Regions from separate parts of the Burkholderia sp. F1 genome, predicted to be linked through region 1. Evidence: predicted binding sites of a transcription regulator. Region 1 holds the regulator's gene; each other region holds the start of a gene.
The links. Region 1 encodes HrcA, which represses chaperone genes, less so after heat shock. Its sites were predicted from a motif close to TTAGCACTCNNNNNNNNNGAGTGCTAA; they were not measured.

Region 1 (4,182 bases):
GAGCGCGGCCAGCTGCGCGCGCCGTGCCGCGTGCTCCTCGTGCAGCGTGTCGGGCGGCAGGCGGAATTTGCGTGCGGTCGAATGCAGCGCGTCGAGACGCGTTTCGACCTGGGCGAGCCGGTTCGGGTCGAGGTCGAGGCGCTGCGCGTAGTGCGACAGCGAGTACACGGCCTCCTGCAGCTGGATTTCGGCCGGCTCGAGCGACGCGAGCGCATCGCCGAGCGCCGGATCGTAGTCGGCGAGGCTGCGCAGCTTCGACACGATCGCGCCGAGCTGCGCGAGCATCGCGTCGTCCGCTTCGGACAGCGCGTTGAGCGCGCCCTGCACGCCGTCGATCAGGTTCGCCGAATGCGACAGGCGCTTGTGTTCGTTGCTGACCTCGTCCCATTCGCCGGGCTGCGGCGCGAGCTTGTCGAGCTCGGCGAGCTGCCACGCGAGCTTTTCGCGTTCGAGCTGCAGTTCGCGCTCGTGCGCCTTCGCCGCGTCGATCGCCTGGGTCGCGTCGCGCGACACGCGCCACGCGCGCGCGACGGTCGCGGCGTCGGCGACGAGGCCGGCATGGGTGTCGAACAGCTCGCGCTGCGCATCCGGCCGCATCAGCAACTGGTGCGCATGCTGGCCATGGATGTCGACGAGCATCTCGCCGACTTCGCGCAATTGCGCGAGCGTCGCGCTGGTGCCGTTGATGAACGCGCGCGAGCGGCCGTTCGCGTCGATCACGCGGCGCAGCATCACGGTGTCCTCGGCGTCGAACGCGTGCTCGTCGAGCCAGCGCGCGACGCGGTCGTGCTGGGTGAATTCGGCGGTGATGTCGGCGCGACCGCAGCCGGTGCGCACGACGCTCGCGTCGGCGCGTTCGCCGAGCGCCAGCGCGAGCGCGTCGATCAGGATCGATTTGCCGGCGCCGGTTTCGCCGGAGAAGACGGTAAGGCCGCTGTCGAATTCGAGATCGAGCGCGGCGACGATGACGAAGTCGCGGATCGAGAGGTGGCGGAGCATGGTATCGGGGCGGTTGGGCGTCAGGATGCCGTGTCGTCGTCTTCGTTCGATGCGTGCTCGTTCCAGTGCAGCTTCTTGCGCAGCGTCGCGTAATAGCTGTAGCCGATCGGGTGCAGGAACGGCACGGTGTGCTTCGAGCGGCGCACCTCGATCGTGTCGTTCAGTTCGAGCGCGGTAAACGACTGCATGTCGAAATTCACGTTGACGTCGCGCCCGCCGACGATCTGGATCGCGATCTTGGTGTCGTCGGGCAGCACGATCGGCCGGTTCGACAGCGCATGCGGCGCGATCGGCACGAGCACGATGCCCTGCAGCTGCGGATGGAGGATCGGCCCGGCCGACGACAGCGCGTACGCGGTCGAGCCGGTCGGCGTCGCGACGATCAGGCCGTCCGAGCGCTGGTTGTACATGTACCGGCCGTCCACCGACGCGCGCAGCTCGACCATCCCGGAAAAGCCGCTGCGGTTCACGACGACGTCGTTGAACGCGAGCGCGTGGTAGATCGGTTCGCCGTTGCGCATGATCCGGGCCTCGAGCAGCGACCGCTCCTCGCGCTCGAACTTGCCGGACAGCATCACGGGGACGAGCGCCTGCATGTCGGCCGCCGCGATGTCCGTGATGAAGCCGAGCCGGCCGTGGTTGATCCCGATCAGCGGCGTCTTGTACGGCGCAAGCTGCCGGCCGATGCCGAGCATCGTGCCGTCGCCGCCCAGCACGACCGCCACGTCGGCGCGCGCCCCGATTTCGGCCGGGGTGAGCGCCGGGTAGCTGGCGATGCCGATCTCGCGCGCGGTGTCGGCTTCGAAGACGACCTCGAACCCCTGCTTCGCGATGCAGGCGGCCAGCGTGGCGAGCGGCTCGGCGATGACGGGCGTGTTGCTCCGGCCGACGAGCGCGACAGTATGGAACTGATTACCGGTTTTCATGGCGGCATTACACCATAGCTCGTTGACGAAAAGAACCGTTTGCGGCCCCGGGCGCCGCGCCCGGCCCGTGTGCGTGCCGGGCGCGGCCACTCGCCGCAGTCGCGCGGTTGCGCTAAAATTTTCTACCATGCTAGATCCTCGCGCACGAACCCTCCTGAAAACCCTGATCGAACGGTATATCGCCGACGGTCAGCCGGTCGGATCGCGCACGTTGTCTCGTTATTCTGGGCTGGAACTGAGCCCGGCGACGATCCGCAACGTGATGTCCGACCTGGAGGAGCTCGGCCTCGTCTCGAGCCCGCACACGTCGGCCGGCCGGGTGCCGACCCCGCGCGGCTACCGCCTGTTCGTCGACACGATGCTGACGGTCGAGACGCCGATCGACGCCGAGGCGGTCGCCCGCCAGGTCCAGACCACGCTGCAGGCCGGCGAGCCGCAGCAGAAGGTGGTCGCGGCTGCGGCGAGCGTGCTGTCGAACCTGTCGCAGTTCGCGGGCGTCGTGCTGACGCCGCGCCGCAGCCACGTGTTCAAGCAGATCGAGTTCATGCGGCTGTCCGACAAGCGCATCCTGCTCATCATCGTCACTCCCGAAGGCGACGTGCAGAACCGGATGCTCGCGACGCCGCGCGACTACTCGCCGTCGCAACTGACCGAGGCGTCCAACTACATCAACGCGCATTTCGCCGGCCTGTCGTTCGACGAAGTGCGGCGCCGCTTGCGCGACGAGATCGACCAGCTGCGCGGCGACATGACCGCGCTGATGCACGCGGCCGTGACCGCGAGCACCGAGGTGCCGGATACGGAAGACACCGTGCTCATTTCCGGCGAGCGCAACCTGCTCGAGGTCGCCGACCTGTCGTCCGACATGGCGCGGCTGCGCAAGCTGTTCGACGTGTTCGACCAGAAGACCGGCCTCCTGCAGCTGCTCGACGTGTCGAGTCATGCGCAGGGCGTGCAGATCTTCATCGGCGGCGAATCGACGCTCGTGCCGATCGAGGAAATGAGCGTCGTCACCGCGCCCTACGAGGTGAACGGCCAGATCGTCGGCACGCTCGGCGTGATCGGCCCGACCCGGATGGCGTACAACCGGGTGATCCCGATCGTCGACATCACCGCGCGCCTGCTGTCGCTCACGCTCAGCCAGCAATAATCGGTCTGATGGCCAGTCCTGCCATCGTGCCGCAGCGCGCGGCGCGCCGCAATCGGCCGAACGGCCAGTCACCCCTTGCAGGACGGCCCGCTATAATTGAAAGCCGTCCGGTTTCGTGCCCCGAGCACGTCCTTGCTTATGCGCTTCGATCTTGAGCCGCCATCGAGCGTCGCGGCCGCCCATCGCATCGCGGTGCTGCTGATCAATCTCGGCACGCCCGACGCCCCGACGCCGCGCGCGGTCCGCCGCTATCTCGCCGAATTCCTGTCCGATCCCCGCGTGGTCGAAATCCCGCAGGCCGTCTGGCAGGTCCTGCTGCGCACGCTGATCCTGCCGTTGCGCGGCCGCGCGTCCGCGAAGAAATACGCGGCCGTGTGGATGCCGGAAGGCTCGCCGCTGCGCGTGCACACCGAGCGCCAGGTCGAAGGCGTGCGCCACCTGCTCGCGTCGAACGACTATCACGTGCTGGTCGACTACGCGATGCGCTACGGCAGCCCGGGCATTCCGCAGGTGCTCGCGCAGCTCAAGCGCGCGGGTGTCGAACGCGTGCTGCTGATGCCGATGTATCCGCAATACTCGGCGTCGACGACGGCGACCGCCTTCGACGCGGCGTTCAACGCGCTCGCGCGCATGCGCAACCAGCCGGAAGTCCGCACCGTGCGTCATTACGCCGATCATCCGGCGTATATCCACGCGCTCGCCGAGCAGGTGCGGCAGTACTGGGCGCAGCACGGGCGGCCCGATTTCGCGGCCGGCGACAAGCTGGTGCTGAGCTTCCACGGCGTGCCGAAGCGCACGCTCGACCTCGGCGATCCCTATCACGACCAGTGCCAGCAGACGGCCGCGCTGCTGATGACGGCGCTCGGGCTGTCGACGATCGAATGCCGCGTGACCTTCCAGTCGCGTTTCGGCAAGGCCGAATGGCTGCAGCCTTACACCGCGCCGACGCTGCGCGAGCTCGGCGAAGCGGGCGTGCGGCGCGCGGACGTGTTCTGTCCGGGCTTCACGGCCGACTGCCTCGAGACGATCGAGGAGATCGGGATGGAAGTGCGCGACGAATTCATCGCGGGCGGCGGCAAGGCGTTCCACCGTATTCCGTGCCTGAAC
Region 2 (4,182 bases), 110 kb from region 1:
ACGCGCGTCGCCGTGCGTTCCGGACACATCGACCGAAGTCGATTACATGTCCATGCCCATGCCGCCCATGCCGCCCGGCATGCCGCCCGGCATCGGAGCGTCTTCCTTCGGCAGTTCTGCGACCGCTGCGTCCGTCGTCAGCAGCAGGCCAGCAACCGACGCTGCGTTCTGCAGTGCGGTGCGCGTGACCTTGGTCGGGTCGACGACGCCGGCTTCGACCATGTCGACGTACTCGCCCGTCGCTGCGTTGTAGCCGTAGTTGCCCTTGCCTGCAGCAACCGCTGCCACCACGACGCTCGCTTCTTCGCCGCCGTTCGTGACGATCTGGCGCAGCGGCTCTTCCATTGCGCGCAGCACGATCTTGATGCCGGCGTTCTGGTCGGCGTTCGCGCCGGTCAGGCCTGCGATCGCGGTACGAGCGCGGATCAGCGCAACGCCGCCGCCTGCCACGATGCCTTCTTCCACAGCTGCGCGCGTTGCGTGCAGTGCGTCTTCGACACGTGCCTTCTTTTCCTTCATTTCGACTTCGGTCGCAGCGCCGACCTTGATCACTGCCACGCCGCCGGCCAGCTTGGCCACGCGCTCTTGCAGCTTTTCACGGTCGTAGTCCGACGTCGCTTCTTCGATTTGCGTGCGCACTTGCTTCACGCGCGCTTCGATGTTCACGGCTTCGCCTGCGCCGTCGATGATCGTCGTGTTTTCCTTGCCCACTTCGATGCGCTTCGCCTGGCCCAGTTCTGCCAGCGTTGCCTTCTCGAGCGTCAGGCCGGTTTCTTCCGCAACCACTTGACCGCCGGTCAGGATCGCGATGTCTTCCAGCATCGCCTTGCGGCGGTCGCCGAAGCCCGGTGCCTTGACCGCAACGGTCTTCAGGATGCCGCGGATGTTGTTGACGACCAGCGTTGCGAGCGCTTCGCCTTCGACGTCTTCAGCGATGATCAGCAGCGGACGGCCAGCCTTCGCGACTTGCTCGAGCACCGGCAGCAGATCGCGGATGTTCGACACCTTCTTGTCGTGCAGCAGCACGAACGGGTTGTCGAGGACGGCGACTTGCTTGTCCGGGTTGTTGATGAAGTACGGCGACAGGTAGCCGCGGTCGAATTGCATGCCTTCGACGACGTCCAGCTCGTCGGCCAGCGACTTGCCGTCTTCGACGGTGATCACGCCTTCCTTGCCGACCTTGTCCATCGCTTCAGCGATGCGATCGCCGATCGACGAATCGCTGTTCGCCGAGATCGAGCCGACTTGCGCGATTTCCTTGTTCGTCGTGCACGGCTTGCTGATCTTCTTCAGCTCTTCGACTGCCGCTGCGACTGCCTTGTCGATGCCGCGCTTCAGGTCCATCGGGTTCATGCCCGATGCGACGTACTTCATGCCTTCGCGGACGATCGATTGCGCGAGGACGGTTGCCGTCGTCGTGCCGTCGCCTGCGTTGTCGCTGGTCTTGGAAGCGACTTCCTTGACCATTTGCGCGCCCATGTTCTGGAGCTTGTCCTTCAGCTCGATTTCCTTCGCGACCGACACACCGTCCTTGGTGACCGTCGGGCCGCCGAAGCTGCGCTCGAGCACCACGTTGCGGCCCTTCGGACCCAGCGTGACCTTCACTGCGTTGGCGAGAATGTTCACGCCTTCGACCATCTTCGAGCGGGCGGAATCGCCGAATACGACGTCTTTAGCTGCCATCTTCTAACTCCTTGGATTCTTGGGAATATGTACCGTCAGTGGACGCTTACTTGGCGTTGACCACGGCCATGATGTCTTCTTCGCGCATCACCAGCAGTTCCTGGCCGTCGACCTTGACGGTCTGGCCAGCGTACTTGCCGAACAGGACGCGATCGCCGACCTTCACGTCGAGCGCGATCGGCGCGCCCTTGTCGTCGCGCTTGCCCGGGCCGATGGCCAGGACTTCGCCCTGATCCGGCTTCTCGGCAGCTGCGTCGGGGATCACGATGCCCGAGGCGGTCTTGGTTTCCTGATCCAGGCGCTTGACGATCACGCGATCGTGCAAAGGACGAAGGTTCATATTCACTCCTCTCTTGACTGAGATTGAAGAACGCTTAGGGAATCTGCCCGGCGGTTCGCCAGGCAGAGAATTGTTAGCACTCTCGTGCAGCGAGTGCTAATTATATGGACGGGTTTTGACAAATTCAAGAAGGGGACGGCGGTGCCGTCGAGGTTCGTTCAACTTTGAACTTTGTTCGTTCAAGTTTGTACTCGACAGCGCTGCAGAACGCCCGCACCAGGAAATTTCTTGTTATAAATCAAATTGTTACAATTTGATCATATCTTTACACAGATCCTTCAGCGGCAGCGATCGCATGACGCGCCAACGCAAATCCGGCCTTGCGCGCGACCTTCGAGACCGTGACTCGGGAATTCCCGGATGCCGCGGGCCAACTTTCGGGGTCGCACCTTGAAATGCCACCGGATTTGGTGGGGGCTCCAACTCGCGAGCGAATGGAGCCATGAGCAAGAAGCCACGCAAGCCCCCCCCTGAAGTTCGAAAGCGCGCAGCGCGTCTGGTGCGCGAACAGCGTAGCAAACATTCGCCGATGCCGGCGGCAGTCGAATCGATCCCGCCAATGACGGCTGTCCGCCGCAGACGCTGCTGGATCGGGTCAGGCGCAACGAGGTCTGCGCTCCCTCGCGCCGCATCCGCTGCGCTCAAACGAACGGCTTTACGTGTATGGACGACGCGTCGATCGACCGTGTCGCCTATCACGTGGACTCGATGGAAAATGCCCGTTCGTCATGGCGACGTCTTTTTGCGCCCGGCCATGCAATCCCGGCAGCCGCAAACCACGACAGCAGGATGCCATTGAACGCCTGCCATCCGAATACCTTGGGAGAACCACCCGCGCTGAACGCAATCGTATGAAATGCTGCACGTGACCAGGGCGCCGGTCGAACCTGGCCCGCATGACTCCCTTGAAGCAAAGGATGGCCCGCCATGAGGAATCGTGCGCGGGACAGCATCGATGCCAGTGCCGCATGGTGTGGACAGGGCCGCACCCGGCCCTTTCCGTCGAACGGCCTGTGAAATCGCCGGGCGGCTTTGCACCGCCCGGGCTTCCGCGTTACGCGGACGTCACCATTTCCAGGAATGGCGTCGGCGCGGCGAACTTCAGTCCGAACCACTTCCTGTTGATGAACTCGTATACGTAGACCGGCGTCTTCGATTTTGCGAAGACCCGGATTCCCCACGTTTCGCCGCGCTTGATCTCGATGTTCTGGAAATCGAATCGCACCGGCTTCGTCAAATCGAGCTTCTGAATGTCGATGACGATGTGGTCCTTGATGTAGTCTTCCGGCGAGACCAGCTCGATGCCCACCTGACCTTGCTTGACGAAATCGACCGCGAGCGCGAAGTACAGCGCCGACAGCTTGCCGGGCGGGAGCGAGACGCGATATTCCCGGAACGGCATGTCGTGGAGCGAATCGCTCAATTCGAGCGAGGATCCGGTGCGCCGCCAGCCCTGTTTCTCGCTGAACGACTTCAGTCGTGCGTACTGCGGAGAGATCATGTCCCACAGGTTGCTCTTGGCGGCGAAGACGCGGTGGCGCCACGAATACCGGCAGCGCCTTCGGAGCGCAGCCAGTTCGCACGCTTGTTCGGTTGCCGACGCAAGCGCCAATACACCGCCCCCGGCCACGCCCGGTCCCTGCCGGGACCAGGAAGCCAGCTTGTGCAACCGGGTCGCCTGTGTTTCCCACGACACTTCGCTGCCGGGGTTCTGGAGAATGGTTTGCAGAACCGCGGCGTTCGCTTCCCCGGAGAAATTGGCCGCGCAGTACGCCTCGTTCTTCTTGCGGATCTGCTCGAGGCCGGCGCTGTCTTTCAACGCATCGACGAGTGCGTTGTACCAAGACAGCGACTTGCCGGAATCGTGCACGAACACCGCATTCCCGCAGCCGGCGACCTGATCGTACGGTTGCGTATCGGGCAGCACGGGCACCGCGTTCATGATGAGCGCGGACACGAGCGGGTGCAGCGTCTTGTACGCGTTGTTGACCGTCGAACTCGGCGCATGCAGCAGGAAGTCCGGCGAGTAACGGGCAAACCGGCGCATCGCAAACAGATAGTCGAGCTCGAACGGCAGCAGGGTCACCCGGAACGAAGACGGAAGATCGTCGAGCTGCTTCCTGTATTCGTCCTCGCTCGGCGCAGGCGCGACGAGGTGG
Region 3 (4,182 bases), 1.2 Mb from region 1:
CTGGTAGTTGAACTCGGCGCCGACCGGGTTGTTCATCCAGCCGTTCGCGACGAGGATCCACAGCGCGGACAGGTTCGAGCCGAGCGCGACGAGGAACGTCACCATCAGGTGCTTGACCTTCGACAGGCGGTTCCAGCCGAAGAAGAACAGGCCGACGAATGTCGATTCGAGGAAGAACGCCATCAGGCCTTCGACCGCGAGCGGCACGCCGAAGATGTCACCGACGTAGTGCGAGTAGTACGACCAGTTCGTGCCGAACTGGAATTCGAGCGTGATGCCGGTCGTCACGCCCATCGCGAAATTGATGCCGAACAGCTTGCCCCAGAACTGGGTCATGTCCTTGTACACCTGCTTGCCGGTCATCACGTAGACGGCTTCCATGACGACGAGCAGCCAGGACAGGCCGAGGGTCAGCGGAACGAACAGGAAGTGGTAGAGCGCTGTGATGCCGAACTGCAGACGCGACAGATCGACGACTTCGCTACTTATCATGGTGGTCTCCCTCGGTAGAGGCGGTGGCCGGCACCGAGAGCAGCTTCTCGGCGACGGCGGCAGGCGGCAACGACATGTGCTTGGCCTGCGGGTGATTGAAAAATGCGTATTTGAGCGCCATCAGCAGTGCCAGCTTGACAAGCAGCACGATGGTGATGTCGCGGGCGAGGGTCGGGCCGCGGGCCCACGCGGCGAGGCGACCGCGCCAGCCGGTCGCGCCGGTCGTGGGCGCGGGCTTTTTATCGATCGAGATCAAGGCCATTATCCTGAATCGGTTTTAAGCAGGTTTGGGGCGACTCTACGTCGGATTGATGACGGCCGTTAAGCAGTTTTTAATCCTATTGCGCCTGACGCATCAATTTTAAGAGGACGCTCGCGACGTGCGGAGTGCCGCACTGCGGCGGACCGTCGCGAAGGGATCGTCGAAACTTGAGCCAGATCAAGCATCAGCGGAACAGGCGGCGTTTTGGTGAATACCCGATTGAATTGGTCAATTTATGGGCGAAAAAAAACCGCTGCCGGGCGGGCAGCGGTTTTTGATGAAGCGTTTTGAATCAGCGGGATTTACGCATAGGCGGCGAGGGCCGTGCGCATTTTCTTCATCGCGCTCGCTTCGATCTGGCGGATGCGCTCCGCCGACACGCCGAATTCGGCGGCCAGATCGTGCAGCGTCGAGCCGCCCGAGCCGTCGTCGTCGACGTGCAGCCAGCGCGCCTCGATGATGCGGCGGCTGCGCGCGTCGAGCGCGTCGAGCGCCTGCGCGATGCCGTCCGTCTGCAGCATGTCGCGCTGACGCGCGGCGAGCACGGCGGTCGGCTCGTTGTGCGAATCGGCGAGATACGCGATCGGCGCGTAGCTTTCCTCGCCGTCCTCGACCTGCCCCTCGAGCGCGATGTCGCCGCCGGACAGGCGGGTCTCCATCTCGGTGACTTCCTCGCGCTTGACGTTGAGTTCCTGCGCGAGGCCGTCGATTTCCTCGGGCGTCATCGCCTGCATGCCCTTCTTGTGGCTGCGCAGGTTGAAGAACAGCTTGCGCTGCGCCTTCGTCGTCGCGACCTTCACCATGCGCCAGTTGCGCAGGATGTATTCGTGGATCTCGGCCTTGATCCAGTGGATCGCATAGGACACGAGGCGCACGTTCTGCGCCGGATCGAAGCGCTTCACGGCCTTCATCAGGCCGATGTTGCCCTCCTGGATCAGGTCGCCGTGCGGCAGGCCGTAGCCGAGATAGTTGCGCGCGATCGACACGACGAGCCGCAGGTGCGACAGCACGAGGCGGCGGGCCGCATCGAGGTTGTTCTGCTCGCGGAACTCGGTGGCGTACTGGCGTTCTTCCTCGGCCGTCAGCAACGGGATACGATTGACTGCCTGGATATAGGCGTCGATGTTGCCCAGCTGGCCCGGCAACATCGAATGGGTTGCGAGCGCCAGCGAGCCTGCCGATTCGGCCTTAGCGGACGCCGGGCTCAGGGTGTTCGGAAGGGTCAGTGCGTTGCTCACTTAAGAAAACTCCTTTGGAATCAGGGATGAACCCCGGTCTCGGATGATTCCGCGGTCAATCTTAGCACTCCCGCCAACTGAGTGCTAATTCCTTAGAGAGGGTGCGGGCTTTGGAGTTCCCGGATTTCTATCGATCCGGCGATATCGATAGCATTAGGCGTGACCGCTCGAATGTTCGCAAGTTCCGTAACCCGTTGTTTTTCATGAGAATCAGTAGACGATTCCGATTTTTGTAGTTTCGGCAGCAAACCATTTCGCTTTATGATGCCGATCCGAAAAGTCCTTTACCATACCATTCTGTTCGCTCGAGTCCAGTCGTCTGGCGGCTGGCTCCGTTCAACCCACAAAGTTGGAGTGTCAGATGAACAATAAGAACGGTCGGCGGCGGAGCCGGCTTGCGTTGCACGTGGTCCTGGCGGCGTCGCTGCTGGGCGGTTCAGGGGCAGCGCTGGCGGATCGCTGGGGGATCCAGGCGGGCGGCGGGTTCTCCGATCGCCACAGTATCGACAAGGGCAATCTCGGCGTGGTCTGGGATCCGGGCTGGACCTGGTGGGAAATCGGCGGCTGGCACTTCACGTTCGTGATGGAGGGCAACGTCGGCTACTGGCATACGAACGGCAACATTCACACGAGCATCTGGGAGGTCGGCGCGACGCCGGTGTTCCGCTTCATCAAGGGAGCGGGCGAGGTCCGGCCGTACGTCGAAGGCGGCGCGGGCATCCGCGTGCTGTCTCATCCGACGATTGCAACGGATCTCTCGATGTCGACCGCGTTCCAGTTCACCGAAATGGCGGGCGTCGGCCTGCAGTTCGGGCAGCGGCAACAATACCAGGTCGGCTACCGCTTTCAACATGTGTCTAACGCGGGTATCAAAGAGCCGAATCCTGGTATAAATTTCCACCAGTTCTATCTGCAGTACAACTTCTGATTCGCACGCCTGCGCACGGCGTGCGCGTTGCCGAGGAGTCAGGCGATGGCGAAGGTGGTCGATGCGATCCGCGCGCTCGAGCGCGATCGGTTCCGGGCGATGGTGGACGCCGACGGCGAAGTGCTCGACGCGCTGCTGTCGGACAAGGTGTTCTACGTGCACACCAACGGCAAACGGGAAACCAAGCAGCAGTTCATCGACGCCATCGCCGCCGGTCGCCGCCGCTATCGCCAGATCGAAATCCAGTCGCAGGACGTGCTGCCCGTGGGCGACGATACCTGCCTCGTCACCGGGCGCGCGCTGATCGAGATGGAAACGAACAACGGCGGCCTCGTGTTTCCGATTGCGTACACCGCGGTGCAGACGCAGGAGCAGGGGCGCTGGCGCCTGCTCGCGTGGCAGGCGACGCGGTGTGCGACCGACACATGAACGCGCGTGGCGCTCCGTTTCGTGTCCCGTGCGAAGCAGCCTCATGGGCCGCTTCTCGCCGGCCCGCGCAGCGTGGATCGCACGCTGCGCGGGCGGTCTCGCACCGCTCGCTGGTCTTCTTCAAACCCTGATCCGAACCCTGATTCAAGCAGTCAAGCCGCCGCACGACGGTCGGCGCAGTGCCACGCCGAGCGGTTGATCGCGCTGACGACCGCGTCGAGCGCGGCGCTCGCCGCATCGGCGTGCACGCCGACGCCGTGCCGCGGCGGCGCGTCGCCGACCCGGCAGCCGACCGATACCGCGATGTGTCCGTCGACCGTGCGCGCGTGTTCGCACGACGCGACGTCGACCGCGACGCCCGCAGCGGCCGCGAAGGCCGCCGCTGCGCACCGCGCCGCCTCTTCGGGCGTTGCGCCGGCTGCACTTGCGCCGGCGACGTCGCGGTTCTGCCAGCGTGCGCTGCCGCCGTTGCGCGCGGCCGGGCCGTCGGTGTCGAAGAATTCGCGTGCGAACAGCGCGCAGATCGCGTCGCCGGTCACTTCCTCGCCGGATGCGTCGGCGAGCGTCTGCACCGCGTGGCTGAACTCGATCTGCACGCGGCGCGGCGGCGTGAAGCCCATTCCGCGCTCGAGCAGGAACGTCGCGCCGCCCTTGCCGGACTGGCTGTTCACGCGGATCACCGCGTCGTAGCTGCGGCCGAGGTCGGCCGGATCGATCGGCAGGTACGGCACCTCCCAGATCGCGTCGGGCTGCTGCCGCGCGAAGCCCTTGCGGATCGCGTCCTGGTGCGAGCCGGAGAACGCGGTGAACACGAGGTCGCCCGCATACGGGTG

Region 2: the regulator HrcA is predicted to act here: its motif matches at 2,097-2,123, upstream of groES (co-chaperone GroES).
Region 3: the regulator HrcA is predicted to act here: its motif matches at 2,054-2,080, upstream of rpoH (RNA polymerase sigma factor RpoH).

What each region holds. Positions count from the first base shown of each region.
Region 1 is NZ_CP172421.1:844,499-848,680, forward strand. It holds gene recN (DNA repair protein RecN) at 1-999, opposite strand, end outside; gene ACFIMZ_RS04090 (NAD kinase) at 1,020-1,925, opposite strand; gene hrcA (heat-inducible transcriptional repressor HrcA) at 2,053-3,075, shown strand; gene hemH (ferrochelatase) at 3,214-4,182, shown strand, end outside.
Region 2 is NZ_CP172421.1:959,391-963,572, reverse strand. It holds gene groL (chaperonin GroEL) at 43-1,683, opposite strand; gene groES (co-chaperone GroES) at 1,730-2,023, opposite strand; gene ACFIMZ_RS04645 (glycosyltransferase) at 3,078-4,182, opposite strand, start outside.
Region 3 is NZ_CP172421.1:3,625,310-3,629,491, reverse strand. It holds gene ACFIMZ_RS17125 (cytochrome ubiquinol oxidase subunit I) at 1-492, opposite strand, end outside; gene cydP (cytochrome oxidase putative small subunit CydP) at 482-754, opposite strand; gene rpoH (RNA polymerase sigma factor RpoH) at 1,057-1,992, opposite strand; gene ACFIMZ_RS17110 (acyloxyacyl hydrolase) at 2,354-2,920, shown strand; gene ACFIMZ_RS17105 (nuclear transport factor 2 family protein) at 2,966-3,349, shown strand; gene leuA (2-isopropylmalate synthase) at 3,502-4,182, opposite strand, start outside.